One region of the Exiguobacterium sp. GL_137 genome, then DNA from elsewhere that is predicted to be linked to it. Evidence: a T-box and tRNA genes for the amino acid it is inferred to sense, from the RefSeq annotation. Region 1 holds a T-box; the other regions hold tRNA genes.
What was found. The T-box of region 1 lies ahead of argS (arginine--tRNA ligase). A T-box ahead of a tRNA ligase gene usually reads a tRNA of that ligase, here a tRNA-Arg.

Region 1 (3,279 bases):
CTGTGCCCCTTCCTCGTAAAAGGCACGACTGTTGGCGAGCTCCGTCAAAGCATCAGTCCGGCTCTCGGCGTACAGTTGGTATGTTTCCCGTGAACGGTGCAACACCCGACAAAAAATACGTAACAAACGCGAAATCTCGTCCGCACTTGTCGCATCATAGGCATCCGCGGTTTGATGAAATAGGATGATCGATACATCGACATCTTCGTTTGTGATGGATGGAATCGCAATCATCGAATGACGGTCAACGGGTAAGTCAATTTTAATGTCCGTCCCCCAATCGCACCGAAGACCATGGATGATTGGTGTTTGCAGCTGCTCGGCCTTCAGGGAATGGAATAAAGGCAGGACATCGATGATTGTTTTCGTCCGGATATTGTAAATGGTTTGCTTACGCTGTTGCTGAATTGATATCCAACCTTCCGAAAAATCAATCAGATACGGCAAGTCGCGTAATAAGGAGTCAATCGTTTCTTGTTCGAACTGGGAAATCAGCAGATGTTCTTTGGCGTCATCAAACCGTTTGGCTTTTTCATTCGCTTCGATTGTTTCCCCATGCTGTTGGAGCAATCGTTTGAATAAAAATAAGATCAGCGTCGAGACGGAAGCGGCGATGAGCGGGTTCTCATCATAAAACCAGATTCCGAGCAGAGCACTTAAGATACTGATACCGTAGACAAGTGTCTGCAGACGGACAAGGCGCACCCAATCATATTTCAAATATAAGATGCGGTTGACGAACCGGCATTGGAGGTAGGAAACGATCATGACGGTCGTTAAATATCCGAGAAGCGGAAGGAGTGCTCTCGAGTAAGTAAAGTCAGTTCCAATCGGTCCGCCGAGTACTAAATAGACGAGTGACGGAGAGGCAAGATAAACTAAATCAAACAGAGCATTGATCGGATATAAATATAAAAAACGTTGACGGCGAATTTCTTTTTTATGAGAAAAAAACTGAAAGACGAAGATGCCGATTTGGCTGAGAAGAATGGATGGCCATAATCCGTAATTAAGAAAGATGAATAAAATGATCCCTTCCTGAAACGTATAGTAAATGCCTCCACGACGAACATTATCGAACTGGAACAAGATGATGAGTGCTAGAAGATAAGTGGCATTGCCAAATGAGAGCGGAAAGTCGATGAGTGTGGGATGTGTAAGTAAAATGAAGGTAAGCAGACTAGCAACGAGACACAAGACAAGCCAACTGTTTCGTGCGACTTTTTGATAGTAGACCATGATGCGTCTCCCTCCTTTAACAGTCCTTCCCTACTTATACCCGTTTTGTGGAAATTATGATAAGGGATTTACAAAAAAATAAGGTTGAGAGAATGCAGTGAATTGCGTATAATGTGAAAGATATCAAACAATCGATGACGAAGAAAGTAGCGATATGATTTAATCGACCAGCGAATCAGGGAACGGTGAAAGCCTGAACAGATTAGACCATCGTGAAACGCACTTCCGAGATGCTATCCGAATCCATGTGATCAGGCCTAGCCGGGGGAACCCCGTTATCCCCGTTAAAGTGGGTGTCGTACCGTCGACACCAAGAAGAGTGGTACCGCGGTCATTCCGTCTCTTTGCGTGTTGCGCAAAGGGCGTTTTTTATTGGAAAAAATAAACTGTTTGGAGGAAACAAAATGAGTTACAAGCAACAATATGCCCAAGTATTACATGATGTGATTGGTGATGCATTGTCACAAGAAGAGATCGAACAGTTGATTGAACAACCAAAACATGAGGATCACGGCGATCTGGCATTCCCATGTTTCCAACTCGCAAAAGCATTCCGTAAAGCACCGATGATGATTGCAACGGAACTGGCTGAGAAAATCGATAATTCACTGTTCTCGAACGTGCAGGCAGCTGGACCGTACGTGAACGTCTTCTTAAACCGGGAAGTTGTTTCGCGTGAAATCATTAAACGTGTTTTAGAAGAACAACAAGCTTACGGATCAAGCGAAGCGAACGGCAAAACAATTGTGACTGACTTTTCATCACCGAACATCGCGAAGCCGTTCTCGATGGGACATTTACGTTCGACAGTCATCGGAAATGCGCTGAACCAGATTTCACGAAAAAAAGGATATGATGTCGTCGGCATCAATCACCTCGGAGACTGGGGAACACAGTTCGGGAAATTGATGGTCGCCTACAATATGTGGGGCAAGGAAGAAGACGTCCGGGCTGAACCGATCAAAGAATTGCTCAAACTGTACGTGCGTTTCCACGAAGAAGCGGAAGAAAATCCGGCTCTTGAAGATGAAGGTCGTGCTTGGTTCAAGAAACTTGAACAGGGTGACGAACAAGCAACAGCACTTTGGACGTGGTTCCGTGAAGTTTCGCTCGTCGAGTTCAACCGTGTCTATGAAATGCTTGGTGTCAGCTTCGACAGTTTGAACGGCGAAGCCTTCTATAATGATAAGATGCAGCATGTCATCGACTTATTGGAAGAAAAAGAGTTGCTCGTCGAGTCGGAAGGCGCAATGGTCGTCGACCTCGAAGCAGAAGGAATGCCTCCTGCCTTGATTAAGAAAAAAGACGGGGCGACATTGTATGCAACACGTGATTTGGCTGCTGCCGTCTATCGTCTTGAGACATACGGTTTCGAGCAGGCCTTTTACGTTGTCGGTGGTGAACAGGCCCTCCACTTTAAACAGCTGTTTGCTGTTCTGAAGAAACTTGGCTTTGAAAATGTCGACGGTATGCACCATGTCCCGTTTGGTCTGATTATGAAAGACGGGAAAAAGATGTCGACGCGTAAAGGACGGATTGTCCTTCTTGAAGAAGTGCTTCAAGATGCAATCAATGTCGCGAAACAAAATATCGCCGAGAAAAATCCGAACCTTGCCAATGCCGAACAGACGGCACGCGAAGTCGGTGTCGGTGCTGTCATTTTCCACGATTTAAAAAATGAGCGCATGAACAACATTGAATTTGATCTCGAACAAATGTTGAAATTTGAAGGGGAAACCGGTCCATACGTCCAATATACAAATGCACGGGCAAATTCATTGTTACGTAAAGGCGAATACGATGGATCAGCTTTTGCGGGTAGCGCAGATGACTATTCATGGGGTGTCGTGTCGATGCTGAACCAGTTCTCGGCAGTGATTGACCGGGCGTTTACACGTCGCGAACCATCGATCATCAGCCGTTATGTCCTCGATTTAGCTCAAAGTTTCAACAAATATTACGGACAGGTTCGTGTCCTCGAAGACGATGCGGAAAAACAATCTCGCCTCGCGCTCGTAAAATCGGTTACGATTGTATTGA
Region 2 (3,279 bases), 700 kb from region 1:
GTCAATAAACACGCAGAAGGATCGGTGCTGATATCGGTTGGTGATACACGGGTCTTATGTACAGCGACGGTCGAAGAAAAAGTACCGCCCTTCCTGCGTGGGAAACGACACGGATGGATCAATGCCGAATATGCGATGTTACCGCGGGCGACAGCACAACGGACAGGCCGGGAATCCGTTCGAGGCAAGCAGACAGGACGGACGATGGAAATTCAGCGATTGATCAGCCGGGCATTGCGGTCTGTCGTCAATCTTGAGAAATTAGGCGAACGGACGGTTTGGATTGATTGTGATGTTCTTCAAGCAGATGGAGGAACCCGGACAGCGGCCATTACAGGTGGTTTCCTGGCGCTCGTCTTAGCGGTTGACGGATTGATTCAAAGCGGTAAGCTGACAGATACACCAATCAAAGAAGGAATTGCAGCAGTATCGGTCGGGAAAGTCGGGACGGAGTTATTGCTTGATCTTTGTTATGAAGAAGACGCAGCGGCAGATGTCGACTTGAATCTCGTCATGACATCGTCCGGAAAAATCGTCGAACTGCAAGCGACAGGAGAAGAAGCAACCTTTTCTCGCAAAGAAATGCTCGATATGCTCGAACTTGGGGAAAAGGGTATTGAAGAACTCCTCCATGCGGCGGAACAATCGTTAGGCGCCTCGTGGTGGTATGTCGGGGAAGAGGTGGAGCACGGATGAAAATTATCGTAGCAACGAGAAATCCCGGAAAAGTCGGTGAGTTTCAGGCGATGCTTGGAAGACTCGGATACGACGTTGAATCCTTACTGGATTATGAGACGGCGCCTGAGACCGAAGAGACCGGATCGACATTTGAAGAAAATGCGGAATTGAAATCCAAAGAGGCAGCGGCCTATTTTGGTCATGCCGTACTGTCGGACGACTCCGGGCTTGAAGTGGATGCGTTAGACGGAGCACCGGGTGTCTACTCGGCCCGTTTTGCAGGAGAGGACAAGTCAGATGCTGCTAATAACGCGTTGCTGTTAGAAAAGTTAGCGGACATACCGGCAGAACAGCGAACAGCCCGATTTGTCTGTGCTTTGTCACTGGCAAAACCGTCGGGTGAAACATTGACTGTCCGTGGGACGATGGAAGGACGGATTGGATTTGAATTAAAAGGAACAAACGGTTTTGGTTATGATCCATTGTTTATTATTCCGCCTTTAAATCAGACGGCGGCCGAATTAACGAAAAGTGAAAAGGCGGCCATCAGTCATCGTGGACAAGCGTTGCGAAAACTTGAAGCGACATTAACTACTTTTTTGGGAGAGTGATTTTAAATGAAAGCGTTAATCGTAAGTGACAGCCATGGTCTCGATCAGGAACTATTGACGATATTCAACCGCCACCAAGAAGCAGATGTTGCCTTTCATTGCGGTGATTCCCAACTGACAAGAGATGCCGAATCGTTATACCCCTATCGTGTTGTGAAAGGGAACTGTGATTATGGGAATGATTTTCCGGACGACGTCGTTGAAGAGCTAGGACCGTTTCGTGTCTTATGTGTCCACGGTCATCGGCAGGACGTCAAGTACAGTCTTGATCAATTGGTTCACCATGCCGATCAGAAAGCGGCAGCAATCGTTTTATACGGTCATTCGCATGTCGCGAAAGCCGAACAGCGGGACGGGAAATTATTTATCAATCCGGGCTCGATTCGGATGCCACGTCATCGCCCGGAAAAGACATATGCCTTGTTGACGGTAGAAAATAATCAATTTACGGTTGATTTTTATGATTTGACAGGCGAAAGAATCAATGCCCTGTATCTCGAGGGAGTGCTTTAAAAAGAGTTTTTGCGAATGTGATTGACACGAAAGAATTGTTTTAGTATAGTTTATTCGTGTTGACACGTCTCAATAGCTCAGCTGGATAGAGCAACGCCCTTCTAAGGCGTCGGTCGGGGGTTCGAATCCCTCTTGGGACACTATAATTAAAATAGAGGCTTCCCTTATGAGGGAGGTCTCTTTTTTTTATCCCTTTTTTCGGGTATACTTAAGGTATCATGAACTTGAAAGGGATGATAAGGATGTTAAAGAGAATGAGTGGAATCCTCGTATTGACAGTGGCTTTAGCCGGCTGTAGCGAGGTTACGGATACAGTGGATAATGCAAAACAGCAAGTGACAGACGTAAAGAATAGTGTCGATTATGCAGGACAATTGCAAGACATTGCCAAGGATACGTCGCAAGTGACATCTGAGTTATCGACAAAGCTCGATCAAGCAGCGACGGAAGCACGTGATGCGGCGAATCCGGAACAAGCCCTGGATCAGCAAATCGAACAATTAAAAAATGATGGAACGGTCCAACAGTTGAACGAAGAATTGAACCAGATTGATGAACGGCTTGCAAACTTAGACAGTCCGCCAGCAGAACTGAAGAACTTAAGTGAAAAACTTGAGCAGTACGTGAATCAATCGGAAGACATCACACGGTTATTGGAAACGGATGTTTCCTTGGATACACTTAACAAAATGGGAATCGAACAGGCGGGGCAATTACAAGAGGCTATCTCGAACTGGACGTCTTTGCTTGATCCGTTCACAAAGTAAGACAGATATGAAAAAGGTGGGATGACTGTGAATCAGTCGCAATCACGTTGGATGGAACAACCCTTGGAAGACGAACGCAAGCGGCTTGCCAGATTGAGCCAAGACGAGTTGGCAGCTGAGCTCGTGCAATTGGAGGACTGGAAAACAGAAGAAGACGTTCTCTATGTACTCTACACGATTCAGGAAGCTTTTTTGACAACTGAACATGGTGTGGAAGCTTATTTACAAGTGGCAGATCCTTTTCTGGATGTAGACGGTGTCGAACAACTCATCGCGCTGTTCATGTATGAAAAGGGAGAGCGGTATTCGTTTAACGTGGCCTTACGAACTGCCTCTCCCTATCTTCCTTATGGTCTTGCATTAAAATTAGACGAAATGGCCCAATCGCTTTCGCGTAAGAAGGGGAATGCGCGACAAACGGATGATTCCTCCTATGTGAAGATCCGTGAAACATCACCTATGCACGCAGATGAAGGTGAGTGGGTCGAGCTTTACCGGCTCGGGACGATGGAGGAACAGTTTCGTTCGATCGGACAAATCGATTTAAGAACGAATCCTTCTTTCGTCCACTATATCGTTCATGACTACCTCACGGGAGAAGATGTCAAAGAACAGAGTGTTCTCGTCATTCAGGCGTTACTTCCACAACTGCCTCAGAATGTGGATCTATTTCCGGTGCAGATATACATTCCGTCCATCCGGGTAGAGCA
Region 3 (3,279 bases), 460 kb from region 1:
GGTGAGATGGTCGAGAGTGGTTCCATCTCGAAATCCGGGATCAATCATCGATTGCGCAAGATTGATCAAATTGCGGATAAAATCCGAAACGGCGAGTCGATGACCGGGGCTCTTTAGGGAGTAACTTGCGAGATGAACAATAGTCTACTATAATATATAGTCGATGCAACTAAATGTTCGAATTAAGGAGTTTTTGAAATGGCTAATGAGAAAAAACGTATTTCGCTGACAGTTGATGCGAAGTTTGATGAAGTGCTTACGAAAAAAGCGAAAACAATCGGTGTACCAAAAAGTACGCTCGTCGCTTTTGCGACATCGTTGTTCCTGAAACAATTGCAGGCGGAAGAAGAACTTTCACCTCATGCGAACGGAATCTACACATTGATTCGCGAAAACCACGATATCGTATCTGATATCACAGATTTGATTGACTAAAAAATAGGACCTCTGTCCGCGTCTGTTCTGAGAAGAGTGACGCAAAGGACAGTGGTCTTTTTTTGTACACATGAAAAAACCGTCCTCGCAAGTTGCGAAGACGGTCTGGTGAAAATTATGCACGTTCCATGACGCGGTCGATTAAACCGTAGTCAGCGGCTGCTTGAGCAGACATGAAGTTATCGCGCTCTGTATCACGCTCGATGACTTCAAGTGGTTGTCCTGTGTTTTCAGCCATGATTTTGTTTAAGTGTTCACGCATTTTGATGATACGTTCCGCATGGATTTTAATATCCGATGCTTGACCTTGTGTTCCACCGAGTGGTTGGTGGATCATGATTTCGGCGTTTGGAAGTGCAAAACGTTTTCCTTTAGCGCCGGCTTGAAGCAAGAATGCACCCATTGAAGCAGCCATTCCGATACAGATGGTTGAAACTTGCGGTTTGATGAAGTTCATCGTATCGTAAATCGCCATACCTGCTGTGATTGAGCCGCCCGGGCTGTTGATGTAAAGTGAGATTTCTTTATCTGGATCTTCTGCTGCTAGGAAAAGTAACTGGGCAACGACTGAGTTGGCGACGTTGTCGTCAATCGCGCTCCCGAGAAGGATGATGCGGTCTTTCAGCAAACGGGAATAGATATCGTAAGCACGTTCCCCGCGGTTGGTTTGTTCGATGACTGTTGGAATTAACATAGTCTTTGCCTCCTTATGGTTGGTATGTAGCTCATATTCGACTTGTCCTTATCATAATCCTTTGGTCAATATTGGTCAAAAGATACGCTGTTGGTTTTATATATTTTTCCTGAAACAGTTCCTGTTAAACATATCAGTATAGAAAAAAGGCAATACCGTAAACGGCATTGCCTGAAGATTCAAGTATGGTACACCCGGAGAGATTTGAACTCCCGACACCTGGTACCGGAAACCAGTGCTCTATCCCCTGAGCTACGGGTGCATGTAATTACTGAACAATTAATAGTATACCGACATTTTTTCAGAAAAGCAATACTAGATTTTCAAGTTTACTGATTTTTTGTCAAAACGTAAGAGACGATTGAATGAAGGTCCATCCTATATAATAGAAGCAGAATCTATTTTAATCGGGAAAGGGAGGGGAACGGATGGAACAGAGACAGGAACAAGAACAGCGTCTCGTGATGTCAGCCGCTCAGTTGTTTCAATTGGCGGTGCTGGAAGAGACGCGGGCAGAACTCGAGGAACGATTGTACCGAATCATCCGTCGTGCTACTCGGACTGAACATAATGGAAGAAAAATGATTCCGCCGGATTTAGCGCAGGTTGCAGACCGGATTGACTCATTTGAAGCGGAACTTCTTCAGCAAATACGTTTAGAATCGGTCAGACAGGAAATAGGATATATGGCGGAACAACTCATCCTGTACTTAGACGCGGATGGATTACTCAGAACGACCGATGCACGATTAGCAGTTTTGCTTGACTGTGAGGAGTCGACAATCAAGCAGGCACGACAACTGCTTCAGCAATGTGAACCGACCGGAATCGCGGCACGCTCGGAAGCGGAGTGTCGCCTGTTGCATGCCATGGAGCTTGAGGAAGACCGTTTGATTGATTTGGTCGCTGATCTGTCAGACGGGCAATCTCTTACAAACGTCTTGGAAAAGATTAATGACGGGACAGAGCGGAAACAAATGAAGCTACGGATTGAACGGTTACCGAAAACCCCACTCTTACCGACATCGACCACGATGACGATCCCGGAAGCCGATGTCGAGTGGGTCGACGGTCAGGTGCAAGTCAACTGGTATAGCTTAACACTTGATACGTCGTGGACGGATCTTGAGGAAGCAACACCTTTTTTGAGCGCCTATGAACGACGACGCAAAACCTTGCATTCGATTCTGGACGTTATCATTGCGCGGCAAATCCGTTGGTTCAAAGGGGAACTTCATTTAGAACCGTTGACGAAAAAAGAAGTCGCCGAACAAACGGGATACCATCCTTCGACGATTGGTCGGGCGATTGCCAACAAAACGATCCGGACGGTTCAGGGAACCCTTGAGCTTGAGAATTTTTTTGTATCGAAGACGAAAAGCGGCACATCGAGCTTTTTAATCAAGGCCCGAATCGCACAATTGATTCAGGAAGCGACCTCGCCGCTGTCGGATCAACAGATCGTCAACCGTCTCGACCTGGAAGGCATCCGGGTCGCAAGACGGACAGTCGCGAAGTATCGGGCGGGTCTGTACTTGACCCGGTCCGACATGACGAAACGACGAGAGGCGAATGAATGATGCCATCAAAAGAACACACGACCTTAACACTGTATTCACGTCCCGGATGTACGCTATGTGAGGAAGCCGCCTTCTTACTTGATTTCGTGCTCGATGAATTTCCGGATTGGACATTCGAAGAAGTGAACATTGAAGAAGATGCTGCGCTCAGTCTCCGGTTTTTATATGAAATTCCTGTCGTCATGCATCAGTCCGAAATTTGGAGTTATGGCAAATTCGAGACAGAGGCGATAAGAAACCGCTTACTTGAAAAAAGTTAAAGGGCGAGGCTTGAATCCTTGTACGAGGGCTGTTATGATGAGGATGTACCAAGTGGGACAAGATATGACACGCGGGACGTAAAGTGTCCAGCAACTTGAGAGGAGCGGGAATACATGATTCGGCAGTTAGTACAGATCCAAAAACGAATCGTGCCTGATCTGATCGAAGAAATGCAGACACGTTACGACATACTTCATTATGTCCGGCTCATGCAGCCGATTGGCCGGCGGACCCTGGCAACAAGCCTCGGCTTGACGGAACGGGTATTACGCCGGGAAGTGGACTTCCTGAAAGAGCAGGGATTGCTCG

Region 2: it has a tRNA-Arg gene. The T-box ahead of argS (arginine--tRNA ligase) is inferred to sense a tRNA for this amino acid. The anticodon was not compared.
Region 3: it has a tRNA-Arg gene. The T-box ahead of argS (arginine--tRNA ligase) is inferred to sense a tRNA for this amino acid. The anticodon was not compared.

Annotation. Positions count from the first base shown of each region.
Region 1 covers NZ_CM174406.1:2,838,294-2,841,572, reverse strand. The annotation lists gene AC3IRK_RS14785 (GGDEF domain-containing protein) at 1-1,239, opposite strand, end outside; T-box leader at 1,365-1,586, shown strand; gene argS (arginine--tRNA ligase) at 1,644-3,279, shown strand, end outside.
Region 2 covers NZ_CM174406.1:2,140,728-2,144,006, reverse strand. The annotation lists gene rph (ribonuclease PH) at 1-696, shown strand, start outside; gene AC3IRK_RS11300 (XTP/dITP diphosphatase) at 693-1,289, shown strand; gene AC3IRK_RS11295 (metallophosphoesterase family protein) at 1,296-1,802, shown strand; tRNA gene AC3IRK_RS11290 (tRNA-Arg) at 1,869-1,942, shown strand; gene AC3IRK_RS11285 (hypothetical protein) at 2,057-2,569, shown strand; gene AC3IRK_RS11280 (hypothetical protein) at 2,591-3,279, shown strand, end outside.
Region 3 covers NZ_CM174406.1:2,380,849-2,384,127, reverse strand. The annotation lists gene whiA (DNA-binding protein WhiA) at 1-117, shown strand, start outside; gene AC3IRK_RS12520 (hypothetical protein) at 199-435, shown strand; partial or broken gene clpP (ATP-dependent Clp endopeptidase proteolytic subunit ClpP) at 551-1,138, opposite strand; tRNA gene AC3IRK_RS12510 (tRNA-Arg) at 1,316-1,391, opposite strand; gene AC3IRK_RS12505 (RNA polymerase factor sigma-54) at 1,558-2,709, shown strand; gene AC3IRK_RS12500 (glutaredoxin family protein) at 2,706-2,969, shown strand; gene AC3IRK_RS12495 (sugar-binding transcriptional regulator) at 3,084-3,279, shown strand, end outside.